DNA from 4 places in the Photobacterium sp. NCIMB 13483 genome. Region 1 is predicted to be linked to each of the others. Evidence: predicted binding sites of a transcription regulator. Region 1 holds the regulator's gene; each other region holds the start of a gene.
What was found. The regulator PurR, encoded in region 1, represses purine synthesis genes. The targets are predictions, from matches to a motif close to TNANGNAAACGTTTNCNTNA.

Region 1 (4,222 bases):
GGGATTGAGAATATTGCCAAAATGGCGTTTTTGAAGCCATAGCAAAGGTTTGACCCATAATGAGAATGTTTTTTTGGTTAATATACGCAAGGTATGTCCTTATTAAATGAGAATCACATCGACTCTTAAGTAGCAAGACCGAGGGAAGTGATATTGTATTTCATTTAATGACAAAAATTTTTATTATTCAAAAAATTATTAGATATAACAAAGAACAAATAACAATAATGAATGTATGAATTGTTACATTTTATGTGGTGAATGATGCTTTAGTGTGGTATTGGATAAATATTCGTTCAAGAACGTTAAAAATACGTTTTTATGAAGGATGTATCTATGATTTTCGATATAAAGAATAAACAGGATCTTGGATAACTATTTTTTCATGGAATGTGTATTTTTAATTGTGCTGTATAATTAATGTACACAGTAAGATGTGTTCAGAGGAAGTGCAGGTTCAAGTAAGGATAGTTTGGAAAGATTATATGCAGATATCGAATAAAATAAATTAAAGAGGCACTGAGCCTCTTTATTCTTAAGCGTCACTTAGCCAGTTGACGAATATATTTATTATAGTTTTGCGAGCAGTTCGTTACGTCTACTTTCTGGTATTACAGACCAATGTTGGCCATGTATAGCACCTTCTAGAGCCCATAATAATTCTAAACTTAATGATGCCTCTTGTGTTTTTTGTAATGCCTTATAGGCGTTGAGTGCACCAAGATCGTATAGTTGATCAATAGTTTGAATACCTGCTTTTTTGAGCATTCTTTCATTTGATAGGCGTAAGTTAGGTAAATCTTTTATCCTAGCTGGCGCGCAACATTCTTTTGCTTTTTTATCAGCAAGTGCTGCTTCAAGAGAATATTTAGCTTGCTCTATTATTTTTTCAGGTTCTTCCCACCATTCATCAAGAATTGCGTAATGTTTAGTTATTACAGGAAACCCACGTTTCTTATAGATGTACGGTTCTAATCCCGCTTGTTGAAACTCCTCTTCAGTTTTAGCGTTTGCTCTTAGGTGAAGTTTATTATTAACCACAAGTGCGAACATTGCTTCGCCTGCGAAAATACCAAAGCCACCAAACATAGAACGCGATTTAACATTACCTAAATGGTCTAATAATTTTAATGAGTTTTTTAATATTGGTTTATCCATACTTCTACTCGGTGAATAAATGAGTGTCACCTAACATTAAAGTAGTCGTAAATTGACTTATTATTAAAGTTATTTACGAGAGAATTTTCCTACTCTAAATCATCCATGTATCACTTTATAAATAATATTATCAATATAGAAGTATTATTTATAATTTGTAAGTCTTTTGCTTACTATTATATGTATTTACAAGACCTATTATATTCGATCTTTTAAAAAGGTAAGTTTTAATATTAATTAAAGCTGATGAATCTGTGAGTTTGTTCATGTTTTTGAGAATAAGATATTTTTTGTAGGATCATCGAGCGAAATTCATTAGCTATAAAAAAGCCAATAAAAATATTGGCTCAATCAAAAGGGGGCGTGTTAGCGTAAATCCTTTACTGACTTGCGCTCAACGATGGCTGGCGTCATTTCAAAGATTTGAGGTTCATGATCTTTGTTCTTCATGCGTTCCATTAAAATCTTAATGGCGGTTTTACCTAAACGACGCTTTGGCTGATGGATAGTTGTTAATGGTGGCGCGAAGTAAGGCGCAAGATCAATATTGTCGTAGCCAATAATTGAAATATCACCAGGAACGCGTAACCCTGCTTGTTCAAAAGTACTGATCAGTGCCATTGCCATAATATCATTGAAACAGAAAATGGCGGTTGGGCGATCTGTCATTGCAATATACTTCTCAGCAGCTTCAACGGCTGAATCACACTCAAAGTCACCTTCAAGAATCCAGTTTTCGTTAACCGCTAAGTTTGCTTCTGCCATTGCTTTATTAAAGCCTTTTAGGCGTTCACGACACGTTGATTTATCGTTGTGGCCTGATAAACAACCGATACGGCTATGACCATGATCGATAAAATACTTAGTCGCAATGTAGCCACCTTGCTCAGCATTATCCTGAATTTTATCAGTATGTGGGCTTTCTGGACCCCAATCCATCACTACCATTGGTAGGTCTTTTTGACGCTCAAGTAGATCCAGTAATTTCTGATCAAGATCAGAACACATTACCAATAAGCCATCGACACGCTTTTCTGCAAGCATGCGCAAGTAATCATATTGCTTAGAAAGGTTACCTTCAGTGTTACATAAAATGAGCGTGTAACCTTCACGGTAGCAATACTCTTCAACACCATGTACAACCTCAGCAAAAAAAGGGTTGGTTGACTTAGTGACTAGCATGCCAATTGTACGGGTTGTATTACATTTTAGGCTACGCGCAACAGCACTTGGTGCGTAGTTAAGCTCTTCAACAGCAGCAAGTACTTTTTTCTGTGTTGCTTCTGCGACAAAGCGCGTTTTATTGATCACGTGTGAAACTGTTGTAGTTGAAACGCCAGCCATACGTGCAACATCTTTAATGGTTGCCATATTTATTCTTCTAATAATGGGTGCTAGAGATGTTTCTAGCTAATCGTGAGGTACCAAATTGAGTAATTACTGAGATGAATATAATTCAATGTTTTTCGGTAAAGTCTCTCGTTAATTATTCAATTTGGCACCAATAATGTGTCTACTGCATACTTAAATAGTATTAACACTAAAAGCCGCATTTATTCGCGGCTTTATAATTATTGCATATTTTTCAAGTGTAATCGCTTGCGTTCACATTTTACTGAGTGTTACGCGTAGTGCAACGTTTCAATTGTCTGGGAGTAAATTATTTGATAACTATCAACAAAAAATCGTAAATTTCAGTAATTTTACTGAAATTTACAAGAGATAATCAAAAAGACGATGAACTTTAATACTAGGATAGTAGATAAGGATAACCATGAACAGGGTGGGGATGTACGGAAATGTTCCAACCGTAGACATTGTTAATTATTTCAGGCTGTAATGCTTGCCATGGTGATCCATCGGCTTGAATCTTACCGTGTTGAATAATGACCATACGTTGAGCATATTGCGCAGCTAAGTTGAGGTCATGTAATACGATGATAACCGCGGCACCTTTTGCTGCCATGGTTTGTGCCATTTGTAGCGTTTTATGCTGGTGGGCGAGATCTAAGGCAGATGTTGGCTCATCTAACATTAGAATACATTTATCATCAGCTTGACTGAGTTGTGTTAGCACGCGTGCGAAATGGATTCGTTGTTTTTCACCCCCTGATAACGTGGGATATAAGCGTGGTGCAAGATGAAGAACATCAGTATTACGCATGGTTGTGAGGGTGATATCGTCAATTTCTTGGCGTGACAAACATAGCGGCATAGTGCCAAGTTCAACCACTTCTTTACAGGTAAAGGCGAAAGACAGCGAACTGTGTTGCGGTAAAATACCTAAATGACACGCCAGTTCAGATCGTTGCCAATCTTCAATATCGCGATTAAAAAATGTAACCTGCCCACTTTCAGGTGTTATTTCACCGCAGAGTATTTTAAGTAACGTGCTTTTTCCTGCGCCATTAGGCCCAAGTAGCGCCGTTATTTCACCCGCTTTTATATCAATATTAAAGTCATCTAATAATACTTTTCCTGCCAATGTTAATTGCAAATCACGTGCCGAAATGACAGTTGGGCGTGCAGAGGTTACCGTCATGCGATTCTGCCTTTTTGTTTATTCAATAGATAAATGAAGAATGGAGCGCCTAAAATAGCGGTAATAATACCAACGGGGAGTTCTTGTGGTGCAAAAGCACTACGCGCGATCATATCTGCGACAAGTAAAATTAAAGCACCTAGAATAGCTGAGATTGGCAATAATGTTTTATGATTAGGGCCTGAAATCATGCGCCCTAAATGGGGGATCACCAGACCAATAAAGCCAATAGGACCTGTAATAGCAACGGTAATCCCCACACCAGCAGCACATACAATAATTAAACTGCGCTTTAGATGTTGAACATTAACACCCATATGACGAGCTTCAGCTTCTCCTAATAAAAAGGCGTTCAATGCATTAGCTTGGCGATAACAATAATAATAGATAACAATGAGGCTCACAAAGGCAAGACAGATACTTGACCAAGTCGCCCCTGCAAGTGATCCCATTGACCATAATGAAAAATCACGTAGCGCTTGATCATCGGCAATATAGTTAAGTAGCCCCAAACCAGCACCA
Region 2 (4,222 bases), on a different contig from region 1:
GTCTATTTTTTATAATGTTAGTGGGATTTTTTATACTGGTGACTATTATTGAATAAGAATAAATCGGCATTATCGAAATGTATAGCATGGCAAATATGGTCAATATTTATTCTTTTTTAAGTATGATCTTAATTTATTAAATATTAGATCTATGGGGTTTAAAGCAGAAGCCTTAGAGTTTTATTCTGTTTGAAATCCATATGCAGAATATGTAACTTATGCTTTCGGGATGTGTATTGATAAATATTCTTTTAGTAGCTGATCGCTGATCAGATTTAATAAACACAATGATCACCCATAAGGGTGATGATCATCTCGGGGATCATGACGGTATATTCACCATTGATAAATCGAATCAAAGGATGAAATATAGTTAGGGGTGTGCCTAAGATTTAAAGAATGGTGTTTAAATTTAGTAGCATCTTAGTCAATAATTTTGCATGCTAGAATAAATTCATTTAGGAGTAAAAGAGAGTGATTAAAAATACTTGTCCACAATGTGAGAGTGAATTAAGTTGGAAAGATCAGGGATATTTTTGTGATTATTGCCAACAAAAAGTGACTAAAACTGCATTTTGTCCTGATTGTTCTGAACAATTAGAAAAATTACAAGCGTGTGGCTCTGCGAGTTATTTTTGTAATTATTGTAATGAGTTAAAATCAAAATCACGAGTAAAGGTCGTATTTAATAAAGCGGAAGATTAATCTTTTAACGCTATCATGCCGCAATAAAAGAGTGCTATTGCGGCATTGAAGAGTGATGGGGGCGAGAATTAATGACTATTAACGGTGGTATGGATTTTACCGTCTGTAACCGTCGTAATCAGTTGATCCCCTGCTTTAACCTGATCACAGCGACGAATAAGCTCCCCTTTATCATCACGTGTAATTGAATAACCACGACTAAGCGTTGCCAGTGGACTGACCGTATCTAATTTTTCTGCTGCTAAGACTAATTTATGATTAGCATTTAATAATTGTCTATCCATCGCATCCAGTAAACGTCGCTTAGTGTTAACGAGTGTTGTGGTGTGATGCTGCAGTTGTTGCTGCGGTGAATAAAGTGATAATTTATATTGGTTCTGAGTAATACGTTGTTGCTGTATTTGTATTTTTTTCAGCATTATCTGCTGAAGTCTACGACTGATCTCATCCAAATGCTGTTGTTGTTGGTTTAAACGTAGTTGTGGATGTTGGCGATCTAAACGATGTTTTAATTGATTTACATGCTGCTTTTTATCTGCAACATAAAACTGAATCGCATGGCGTAGTTGTTGTTGTTTCTGAGCAATTTTATCGGTTTGTGCAGAGCTATCACGACTGATTAATTCTGCCGCAGCTGAGGGGGTAGGTGCACGCATATCTGCGACAAAATCAGCAATAGTGACATCGACTTCATGACCAACGGCACTGACGATCGGAATCTGACTTGCTGCAATTGTTCGTGCAACAATTTCTTCATTAAATGCCCATAAATCTTCTAATGAACCACCCCCACGGCCAACAATTAAAATATCACATTCTTGGCGTGAATTTGCTCGCCCAATCGCTTGAGCTATTGATATGGCTGCGCTATCACCTTGCACCATAGTTGGATAAATAACCACAGCTAAGCTTGGATCTCGACGTTTTAATACGTGCAGAATATCGTGAAGAGCCGCACCTGTTTTAGAGGTAATAACACCGACACGTTGTGGTTGTTGTGGCAATGGTTTTTTTAATGATTGAGCAAATAAACCTTCAGCAGCAAGGCTCATTTTGAGTTGTTCAAATTGCTGTTGTAAACGGCCATCACCTTCAGGCTGCATACTTTCAATAATCAACTGATAGTCACCACGAGGCTCATAAATGGATAGGCGCGCTTTAACTAATACTTGATTACCATTGCCAGGCTTAAAGGTGACATGGCGATTATTACCTTTGAACATCGCACATTTAACTTGGGCACGAGAATCTTTAAGGGTGAAATACCAATGGCCAGAAACCGGCATTGAAAAATTCGACAATTCACCGACGAGCCATACTATCCCCATTTCATTTTCAAGGATTAGACGGACTTGCGCATTGAGACTAGAAACGGTGTAGATACGATCGTTGGATTGGCTTTGAGAAGCGAATAGAGTCACGAAGGAAGCACCTGCTAACGAATGAATGGCGGCAGGCGGTCAGAAAACTATCAAATAGAACGAAAAACGCCTAGGCAGATCAATGGACAGATCTTGGCCGTATTTCGTCGACCGCATCACCGGATAGTTAACCGAAATATACTACACAGCAAATGTTTTTTGTCAATTAAAAAATAAAAAATAAAACTAGCCAAACGATTGCTTCATACGTATAATCCGTTCGCAATATTTTAATCTTCTTTGTAAACCTTTAAATTGGTGTGAGATATTGCATGTTACGAATTAAAAAAGAAGCGTTGACGTTTGATGATGTATTATTAGTTCCTGCTCATTCTACAGTCCTACCTAACACTGCCGATCTGCGCACCCGTCTCACGAAAGAGATTGCTCTTAACATTCCTATGCTATCAGCATCTATGGACACAGTGACTGAAGGTCGCCTAGCTATTGCTCTCGCTCAAGAGGGTGGTATTGGTTTTATCCACAAGAATATGTCAATCGAACAACAAGCGGCTGAAGTTCGCATGGTAAAAAAGTTCGAAGCTGGCGTTGTTGCAGAGCCTGTTACCGTTAAACCAAATAACACTATTGCAGATGTTAAGCGTTTAACGGAAGAAAATGGTTTCGCAGGTTACCCTGTGGTTACAGATAACAACGAATTGATCGGTATTATTACTGGTCGTGACGTTCGTTTTGTTACCGACCTTTCAATTAAAGTTGAAGAAGTAATGACTTCAAAAGAGAAGCTAGCCTCTGCTAAAGAAGGTGCATCTCGTGAAGAAGTTGAAGCTATCATGCAAAAGTACCGTGTTGAAAAAGTACTGCTTGTTGATGATAACTTCCGCCTAAAAGGCATGATTACAGCGAAAGACTTCCAAAAAGCAGAACGTAAACCTAATGCATGTAAAGATGCGCGCGGTAGTTTACGTGTTGGTGCTGCTGTTGGTGCTGGTGCGGGTAATGAAGAACGTGTTGCTGCATTAGTTGAAGCTGGCGTTGACGTATTACTTATCGATTCATCTCACGGTCACTCAGAAGGCGTTTTACAACGTATTCGTGAAACACGTGCAGCTTTCCCGAACTTGCCTATTGTGGGTGGTAACGTTGCAACTGCTGAAGGTGCTCGCGCACTGATTGATGCAGGTGTAAGTGCGGTTAAAGTGGGCATCGGCCCTGGTTCAATCTGTACTACTCGTATCGTGACTGGTGTGGGTGTTCCACAAATTACTGCGATTTCAGAAGCTGCATCAGTGGCTGATCAATACGGTATTCCAGTTATTGCGGATGGCGGTATTCGTTACTCTGGTGATTTATGTAAAGCCATCGCTGCGGGTGCGTCATGTGTAATGGTTGGCTCAATGTTCGCGGGTACTGAAGAAGCACCAGGTGAAGTTGAACTGTACCAAGGCCGTTCATACAAATCATACCGTGGTATGGGTTCACTAGGCGCAATGTCAAAGGGCTCTTCTGACCGTTACTTCCAATCAGATAACGCAGCTGACAAACTTGTACCAGAAGGTATTGAAGGTCGTGTGGCTTACAAAGGTTTGATGAAGGAAATTGTGCATCAACAAATGGGTGGTTTACGTTCAAGCATGGGCTTAACTGGCTCTGCAACAATTGAAGATTTACGCACTAAAGCTGAATTTGTACGTATTTCAGGTGCCGGCATGAAAGAGTCACACGTACATGATGTGACGATTACAAAAGAAGCTCCTAACTACCGTATGGCTTAATTATTAAGCAGTCAGTCTTCATTGAACGAAAACGATTGCCTAAGTTGTGAAGTTAGATAAAATCGGGGCTAAATATAGCCCCCAATACATTCAATTTTTGAGATAGCTCTATAATGACCACTACCGCAAATATTCATGACCAACGTATTCTTATTTTGGATTTTGGTTCGCAATACACTCAGTTAATTGCCCGTCGTATCCGTGAAATCGGCGTTTACTGTGAACTTTGGAGCTGGGATGTTGATGAAGCTGATATCCGTGATTTCAATCCAAACGGTATTATTCTTTCTGGTGGTCCTGAAAGCGTAACTGAAGCGGATTCTCCTCGCGCACCACAGTATGTATTTGAAGCGGGTGTTC
Region 3 (4,222 bases), on a different contig from region 1:
GTGTAAAATAAAATGATCTGACACCACGAATAGGATTATTTTTTGTTAACGAATGTTATCCAATTGATATGTTGATAAAAAACATATCTAATTGATTTTAATTAAAAACCACTATTTTTGTAGGTTTACTTAATCGTTAAATAGGATTGCAATTGAATTGGTGGCCAATGTGGGGCAGGGTATCGGTAACCATGATGATCACCGATACCTGAGTATTTAATGGTATGACTTTAGCTTAGGCCAATAATATTGCCATCAGCATCAAGATCAAGATTCATAAATGCAGGTTTTTCAGGTAAACCAGGCATGGTCATGACATTACCGCATAAAGCATAGATAAACCCAGCTCCTGCACATAATTTTAGCTCTCTTACTGGAACCGTAAAATCTGTTGGTGCACCTTTAATATGAGGATCTGTAGTAATAGATAAAGGTGTTTTTGCCATACAGATCGCTAAATCATTAAACCCTTGCGCTTTTAACTTAGCTAACTGTTGTGTGGCTAAAGGTGATAGCTCAAGATTTTTCGCGCCATACCCAATTTCAGCCACTGCCATTAATTTCTCTTCAATGGTTTGATTCAAGCGATACAGTGGTGTGAAGTTTGCTGGTGTTTTACAAGCGTTAACCACCGCATGGGCGAGTTCAACTGCACCGTTTCCACCTTTGGCAAAAGCTTCACTGAGTGCAACATCAACATGTACATTAAAGGTTGTGGTTAAAATCAGTTGTTTTAATTGTTCAAGTTCTTGATCAGTATCTTGTGGAAAACGATTAATCGCCACTACAACGGGTACACCGTATTTGGCGGCATTATTAATATGCCAACGTAAATTTTCAAAACCAGCTAATAAAGCTGTACTATCCGGTTCAAAAATACTATCAGGTAATGATTGCCCTGGCTGTAAATCATAGAGTCCTGAGTTTGCTTTTAGGCCACGCAAAGTTGCAACGACGACTGCGCAATCAGGACCACGCTGTGCTTGTTGTGCTTTAATATTACAGGCTTTTTCAAATCCCATATCAGAGCCAAAACCGCCTTCAGTCACCGTAAATTCACTTAATTTTAATGCGATTTTATCGGCAATAATCGAAGAATTACCGTGAGCAATATTCGCAAAAGGTCCGGCATGAATAAGTGTTGGCACCCCTTCTAAGGTTTGCATTAACGTCGGTTCAATCGCTTCACACATAGTGACAGCCATTGCGCCTGCAACGTGTAGATCTTCTGTTGTAACAGGCTCACCGTCAAGGTTATAAGCAACCACGATTTTTCCGATACGTTGACGCATATCGGCTAAATCTGTGGCAAGGGCTAAAATTGCCATTAATTCAGAAGCGGCAGATATATCAAATCCATCGTGGCGTTCAAGGCCATTAATGGTTTTTCCTGGCTCATTTTGACCAACTGTAATCATACGTAGCGCACGATCATTATGATCCATTACTCGCTTCCAGCTAATATTATTAATATCAATCCGTAGGGCGGGTAAATCCGTATGTGCAGTAAAACCGTCGTAGCCTAAGCGTGATTCATGGTATAGACGAGCATCTAATGCTGCTGCTGCAAGATTATGCGCTGCGGTTACGGCATGAATATCCCCCGTTAAGTGTAGGTTGAGCTTTTCCATTGGTGCTACTTGGCTATAACCGCCTCCTGCCGCTCCGCCTTTAATACCAAATACTGGCCCCATTGATGGTTGGCGAATACAGGCAAATACTGAGCGCTTAATTTTAGCTAACCCTTGTGCTAAACCAATGGTTGTTACTGTTTTACCCTCACCGAGTGGGGTTGGAGTAATAGCCGTTACTAAAATGAGCTTACCTTCAGGTTTGTTGCTTAACCGTTTTAAAATAGCGGGTTTTACTTTCGCTTTTAAGCTGCCTTGAGGCGTAAGATCTTGTGCTTCAATGCCGGCATTGAAGGCGATGCGATCAATGGGAGTGAGTCGCGTTTCTCGGCAAATTTCGATGTCACTTTTCATGAGAGCTTATTTCCTCATAGGCAGATAGAGTAATATTAATGCTGATATTGAACGCTTTTTTAACTGCAAATCTGTCTTTTTGCATTAACGCAAACGTTTGCTTTTGGTTTATACCATAATTTTATCATGGATAAATATCCTTTTATGGTTTTTTTATAGGGGCTATTGCTATTTAGTGGAAGATAAAGAGGTGATGTTTTTAGTTTTCATTGATAATGGAATGTATTATTTCATTATTAGTTATTGGTTGTTTTTTGCTCTGCATTTAAAGTATGTGCCATATAAAAATGACCCTGATCAAATAGGGTGTAAATTTAGCAAAGGAAGTTATGATGCAAGAACCTGTAACTAAGTGGAAGTATACAGTACCAATCTCATTGTTAATTATGGTGTTGTTAATCTCTTTTCTTGTCACAATTTTACCGTTGTCACGATAAATACTATTTTATCTTTTCAGTTTAAATAGAAAAGAGCGACTTATCTAACTCCTTAGAGATAAAGATAAGCCGCTCTTTTTTGTATTAACAACTATGACACAGTTGTTTAATACATAACTTTCTTACCATAGCTTGCAAGAATGTTTTTAATATTTTCCATTGTCTCTTTTTTCGGTGGCTTAACCCCAGTTAATGGGTATTCAAAGCCAAGAGCTTCCCATTTGTGCTCACCAAGCTGGTGGTAGGGCAGCAGCTCAATTTTTTCGATATTATCCATGTCTTTAATGAACTCACCTAATTGGTGTGCAGATTGTTCATCATCAGTGTAGCCCGGTACAATTACGTAACGGATCCATGTCTTTTGACCGCGCTGGTGTAGGTAACGTGCAAAATCAAGCACACGTTTATTGGAAACACCAACCAAATTCTGGTGAACGCTATCATTCATCTGTTTAAGATCAAGCATCACAAGATCAGTCGCATCTAATACTTCATCAACCACATCGGTATGTTTACGAATGTAGCCATTGGTATCAAGACAAGTATGAATTCCATCTGCTTGTGCAGCACGGAAGAAATCGCGGACAAATTCTGGTTGTAGCATTGCTTCACCACCAGAGGCGGTAACACCACCACCAGAAGCATTCATGAAGTGACGGTATGATCTTGCTTCATGCATTAATTCTTCAATAGTCGCTTCACGACCGTCATGGGTATCCCATGTATCACGATTGTGGCAATATTGGCAACGCATTAAGCAACCTTGCAGAAATACAATAAACCGAATTCCTGGGCCATCGACGGTTCCGCAAGATTCGAAAGAGTGAATACGACCTGTTACTGACATTGTTCTATTTCTCCGCATACTGCGTTTTATTTATATGTTATTTTATTACAAAACGAGGTGTGAATATAGCAAAAACTCAGGATCCCTCATTAGCATGGATCAGATAAGAGTGGGTGATATTCATCTCTCTTGTGTTTTAGTTAGTATCTCTTTGGAGGCTGAATTATTGAGTAATTGTTGGCTTCGTTGTTGCCATTGATCATGCCAAATTGGAATTTGGCTAAAAGGTAACGGTGGTGAAATAAAATAACCTTGCGCGAGTTCACAATCCATTTTTTGTAGCTTTAACCACAATGTAATATCTTCAACACCTTCGGCTATCACTGTTAAATTAAGCCGATGTGCTAATAATAAACAAGTCTCAATAATCACTTTAGCGGTGTAATTTGTTGGCATCGCTTGCACAAAGCTAATGTCTAACTTTAGCGACTTAAACGGCAAGATATCGAGTTGTTTTAGTGATGAATAACCTGTACCAAAATCATCAATCGAAAGATTAAATTCATGCATGCCTAATCGAGCTGCAGCTTCTAGAGCTTTGCCTGTCGACTCAAATAAATCTGATTCAGTTAATTCAAAATAAAGCCAATGGTGTAATTGTGGATATTGATTATGCAACGCCAGCACATGATTAATAAAACTACGTTCAACCAAGGTTTTGGCCGAGATATTGACTGCAACTCTTCGGCCTTCAAATGTAGCGTGATGACTGATTATATGATTGATAATGAGTAAGGCGAGATGGCTGTCTTTACCTATTTGGGTTAAGTGTTGAATGAAATTACTTGCAGGCACAATGCCATAATCTGGATGAATAAATCGAATTAATGCTTCGCTAGCTACCCATTCGCCAGTTTTTAAATTAACAATGGGCTGATAATAAGGGGTTAAATAGTTAGCATTAAAAGCATCAATAATATCCTGCTCTGTGAGTGCGAGTTGTAATGCTGGTA
Region 4 (4,222 bases), on a different contig from region 1:
CAATCTTTTGTGCTGCTGGCGATTGTGTCCATGTAAGGAATTGTAATGCTTCAGCTGATGGACGACCTTCTTTATAAACCACAATGAATGGGCGTTGAACGCTATAATCACCGGCTTTAATTGAAGCTACAGAGGGTTTATGGCCATCAATAGTGAGTGCTTTGACTGTGTTATCAACTGAACCTAGTGAAATGTAACCGATAGCAAAAGGATTATTCGCAACCGTTGTTTTTAGCTGACCATTGCCACTTGCCACTTGTGCTTTTTGTGAAATGGCAGAGACTTTGATTCCGTTAATTTTTTTCTTTAGTGACATAATGTCTTCAAATGCACCACGGGTACCTGATGCTGTATCGCGAGTTGCGACAACGATAGGTTTATCTTCACCACCCACTTGTTTCCAGTTAGTGACATTGCCTTTGTAGATCTCAGTGATTTGTTCTTTGGTTAGATCGGTGACCGAGTTACTGTTATTCACCACCACGGCAATACCGTCTCGTGCAATAACAACTTCTTTAAGTTGTGGTGATTCTTCTGATTTTTTCAAGCTACGTGATGACATGCCAAGATCTGCCGAGCCATCGTGAGCAACACGAATACCCGCTGATGATCCTGGTCCTTGAACTTCTACCGTAACATCGTTAGATTTTGCATAAGTCTCACCCAAAACTTCCATGAGGGGAGAAACAGAGCTAGAACCTACAACAGAGATAGTCTCGCCAGCAAACACTGCAGAACTCGTTATAAGTGAACTTGCAACAACAACTGCGCCGATAATCTTTGTTTTCATTTTCCTAATCCTTTCTTGTTGGGCAAAATGCCAATAGGTTTGAATGAACATGACAAAGAGTAGGAAAGTTATGTGACAGTAATGTTTCAGAAGTTTGAACACTCGATGAATGTTGTAATAAAATACGATGAGGTATGTAGCGATGTTCGCTGTTATTACGTGTTATTTTCTATGTATAACAAGTAGGAATTAATATTCAGTTAATAAAGGGCTGACATATACTATCAATGACAACAGAATTACGGATTAAATGAATCTTCCCGTATAGGTGTTATTAGATTTTTTATTTAAAGATAAAGGTTGTAGATGTTAAAAAAAGCACAGCAAATGATTGTTTTTAATGCACTTACTAAACAACAAAGCTTTACTAAAGCAGCACAGTTACTTGATATATCTCGCACTCAAGTGAGTAAACTTATCCAGCAACTAGAACAACGACTTGGAGTACAATTAGTACAACGAACAACGCGCTCTTTTGCATTAACAGAGGCGGGACGTTTGTTTGCTAAGCATTGTGAAAAAGTAGTAGAAGAAATAAATGAAGCTGAAAGTGAATTATTAGGAAATGAAGACAATTCCCAAGGTTTATTACGCGTAGGTATTGCGCAGTCTTTCGCATCTAACCACGTAGCACCCTATATTAATGAGTTCCATGAACAACATCCATTATTAAACTTAGAGTTGAGTTTATTTGATCATCGTGTTGATTTAATTGCAGAGCAGCTCGATCTTTGGATTGGGTTTATGGATTCTCCACCAGAAGGGTTTGTGGCGCGGCATTTGAGTAATTGTGACTTTGTATTGGTGGCAAGTCCTGAATATTTAGCGACTCACGGTGTGCCTTATCACCCTAGTGACTTAATTGAGCATAATTGCATTATTTATTTTAGTCGTGAGCGTAAAGATAATGTCTGGAGCTTTAGTCAACAAAATGATAATCAGGATATTAAAGTGACGGGGAATTACCGTGTTGACTCTGCTGATGCGATTCGTGATGCAACGATTGCCGGTAATGGTATTGGTTATTTAGCCACCTATCTATTAACGGATGAGATTCGAACAGGTAAGTTAATTCGATTAATGCCTGATTGGCAACTTACACAACATATGCCGTTGTATGCAGTTTATCCAAGACATAAATTTTTACCTAACAAGGTAAATCTTTTCATTGAATTTATTCGACGCCATATCGATGTGGGTAATATTTTGTGTAAATGGTAATGATGTAAAAAACAGCGATCAAACGCAAACGGTTGGCTAAAAGTAAGATGATGAGGTTTGAAATTGTCACCATTAGGGGTAATAGTATCCCTCACAGGAACTAATCTAATGATTTTCGTTTGCTTAGCTTAAAAAAAAGGCAAATTAATGGAATTTTGTTAAATTACTGTTGTTTGTTATAACAATTTGATCCTTGTCACAGTTTTTTTTATGAATACACTCTCTCCGCAATCGTTTACTACACCAAACATTGGGGAATGACTTTGCATTATCTTATTGGCATGCTCGGTATTATTACTATTTTTATCGTTGGTTTTTTGTTTTCAGAAAATCGTTCAGCAGTTAATTGGCGCAGTGTCTTAGGGGCTTTTTGTATCCAAGTCGTTTTTGCTGCCTTTATTTTGTATGTGCCTGTCGGCCGTGTGGTGTTAAATAGTGTTTCTGGCGCAGTATCTGGTGTGATTGATTACGGTCATGAAGGTACATCATTCTTATTTGGTCAGTTGGCTCAATTTAAACTGGGCTTTATTTTTGCGGTTAATGTCTTACCTTCTATTGTCTTCTTTTCGGCATTAATTTCCGTATTATATTACGTTGGCATCATGAAATGGGTGATTCGTGGTATTGGTGGTTTGTTACAACGCTTACTAGGTACTACTCGTACTGAGTCAATGTCTGCGACGGCGAATATTTTTGTCGGTTCTGTAGAGGCTCCATTGGTTGTACGTCCATTCCTTGCGCGAATGACACGTTCTGAATTATTTGCAGTAATGGTAGGTGGATTAGCCTCTGTTGCTGGTGGCACCATGGTCGGTTACGCTGGGTTAGGGGTGCAATTAAAGTATCTTATTGCAGCAAGCTTCATGTCAGCTCCCGCAGGATTGATGATGGCAAAACTGATCGTGCCACAAACTGAAGGTGTACACAGCATGGAAGAAGAAGATGACGGTGAAGAAGATGAACCCGTTAACTTAGTCGATGCAGCTTCTCGTGGTGCTTTGAGTGGTTTACAGATTGCAATGGCTGTGGGTGCAAGTTTATTGGCTGTTATCAGCTTAATTGCCATGGTGAATGGTGGTCTTGGTCATATTGGTCATTGGGTTGGTATTGATGATCTAAGTTTAAATCTGATTTTTGGTTACCTGTTTGCACCTGTTGCTTGGTTAATTGGGGTACCTTGGTCAGAAGCGACAACGGCAGCTAGCCTTATTGGTACTAAAATTGCTGTTAATGAGTTTATTGCCTTTGCTGAGCTAATGAAACCGGAAACGATTGCTAAACTGAGTGAGCATTCTCAAGCGATAGTTACTTTTGCATTATGTGGGTTTGCTAACTTAACCTCTATTGCGATGTTAATGGGTGGGTTAGGCGGCATCGTACCGAAACGTCGCCCTGAAATCGCTCGTTTAGGTATGAAGGCTATTTTTGCCGCAACCTTAGCAAATTTAATGAGTGCAACGTTAGCAGGTTTATTTCTTCCTCTTTAAGAGTAATATATTCACGCTAAGCAATTAAAATAAACAGAGAGCCTAGCTCTCTGTTTTTGCATCTAATAAAAGCACCAATAATGGGAGAAGATCAATGAAATCGGAAAGCGATAAGCTCATTGCTAAGCATGAACAATTAATTCATAGTGATGGTTTAACCGTGTCTTCTCATACTCAACGGGATGATGGTGAATGGATACAGCATTCGTTGATGATAGACGGTTATAATGTGCCTTTTAAATTTAAGCGTAAGTCAAAATATAAAACGCTGACTGGTGCAAAAGTCAATATGACTTATTACGCTGACATCATTGTTGTTGCTGGCTTAGAATTTGAAATAATGAAAGTTGTTCGCATTAAGCGTTATTAATATTAACAAGGAAAAAGAATGAATTGGTATTTTTTAGTTCTTAGTAAATATGCTCAATTTCAAGGGCGTTCCCGCAGAAAAGAATTTTGGTTTTTTACCTTAATTAACGCATTGATAAGTATGGCATGCAGTCTCGTTGATACAACATTACAGCTACCAACCTTGATGGAAGGCTATGGGGTGTTAGCCGCGTTATATGCAGTTTTTGCCTTTATTCCGACAGTAGCTGTTACTGTTCGTCGTTTGCATGATCAAGATCGTACCGCTGGTGGGCGTTAATTATGTTAATCCCAATTGTTGGTATTTTGGTTCTGCTTTATTTTATGGTGCAAAACAGTGCCGAAGGCAGTAACC

Region 2: guaB (IMP dehydrogenase) is a predicted target of PurR. The motif match lies at 2,313-2,332, and genes of this name have one in related genera.
Region 3: C9I86_RS15630 (formate--tetrahydrofolate ligase) is a predicted target of PurR. The motif match lies at 2,071-2,090, and genes of this name have one in related genera.
Region 4: C9I86_RS03960 (NupC/NupG family nucleoside CNT transporter) is a predicted target of PurR. The motif match lies at 2,032-2,051, and genes of this name have one in related genera.

What each region holds. Positions count from the first base shown of each region.
Region 1 covers NZ_PYLV01000011.1:9,459-13,680, forward strand. Annotated here, with positions in the region: gene C9I86_RS10420 (carboxymuconolactone decarboxylase family protein) at 1-90, opposite strand, end outside; gene C9I86_RS10425 (TfoX/Sxy family DNA transformation protein) at 571-1,158, opposite strand; gene purR (HTH-type transcriptional repressor PurR) at 1,525-2,529, opposite strand; gene C9I86_RS10435 (heme ABC transporter ATP-binding protein) at 2,909-3,700, opposite strand; gene C9I86_RS10440 (iron ABC transporter permease) at 3,697-4,222, opposite strand, start outside.
Region 2 covers NZ_PYLV01000009.1:82,567-86,788, reverse strand. Annotated here, with positions in the region: gene C9I86_RS09435 (zinc ribbon domain-containing protein) at 475-705, shown strand; gene xseA (exodeoxyribonuclease VII large subunit) at 774-2,126, opposite strand; gene guaB (IMP dehydrogenase) at 2,399-3,862, shown strand; gene guaA (glutamine-hydrolyzing GMP synthase) at 3,976-4,222, shown strand, end outside.
Region 3 covers NZ_PYLV01000022.1:53,988-58,209, forward strand. Annotated here, with positions in the region: gene C9I86_RS15630 (formate--tetrahydrofolate ligase) at 231-1,985, opposite strand; gene pflA (pyruvate formate lyase 1-activating protein) at 2,529-3,269, opposite strand; gene C9I86_RS15640 (EAL domain-containing protein) at 3,390-4,222, opposite strand, start outside.
Region 4 covers NZ_PYLV01000003.1:61,368-65,589, reverse strand. Annotated here, with positions in the region: gene C9I86_RS03970 (phosphate ABC transporter substrate-binding protein) at 1-790, opposite strand, end outside; gene C9I86_RS03965 (LysR family transcriptional regulator) at 1,097-2,011, shown strand; gene C9I86_RS03960 (NupC/NupG family nucleoside CNT transporter) at 2,269-3,498, shown strand; gene C9I86_RS03955 (hypothetical protein) at 3,593-3,868, shown strand; partial or broken gene C9I86_RS03950 (DUF805 domain-containing protein) at 3,887-4,222, shown strand, end outside.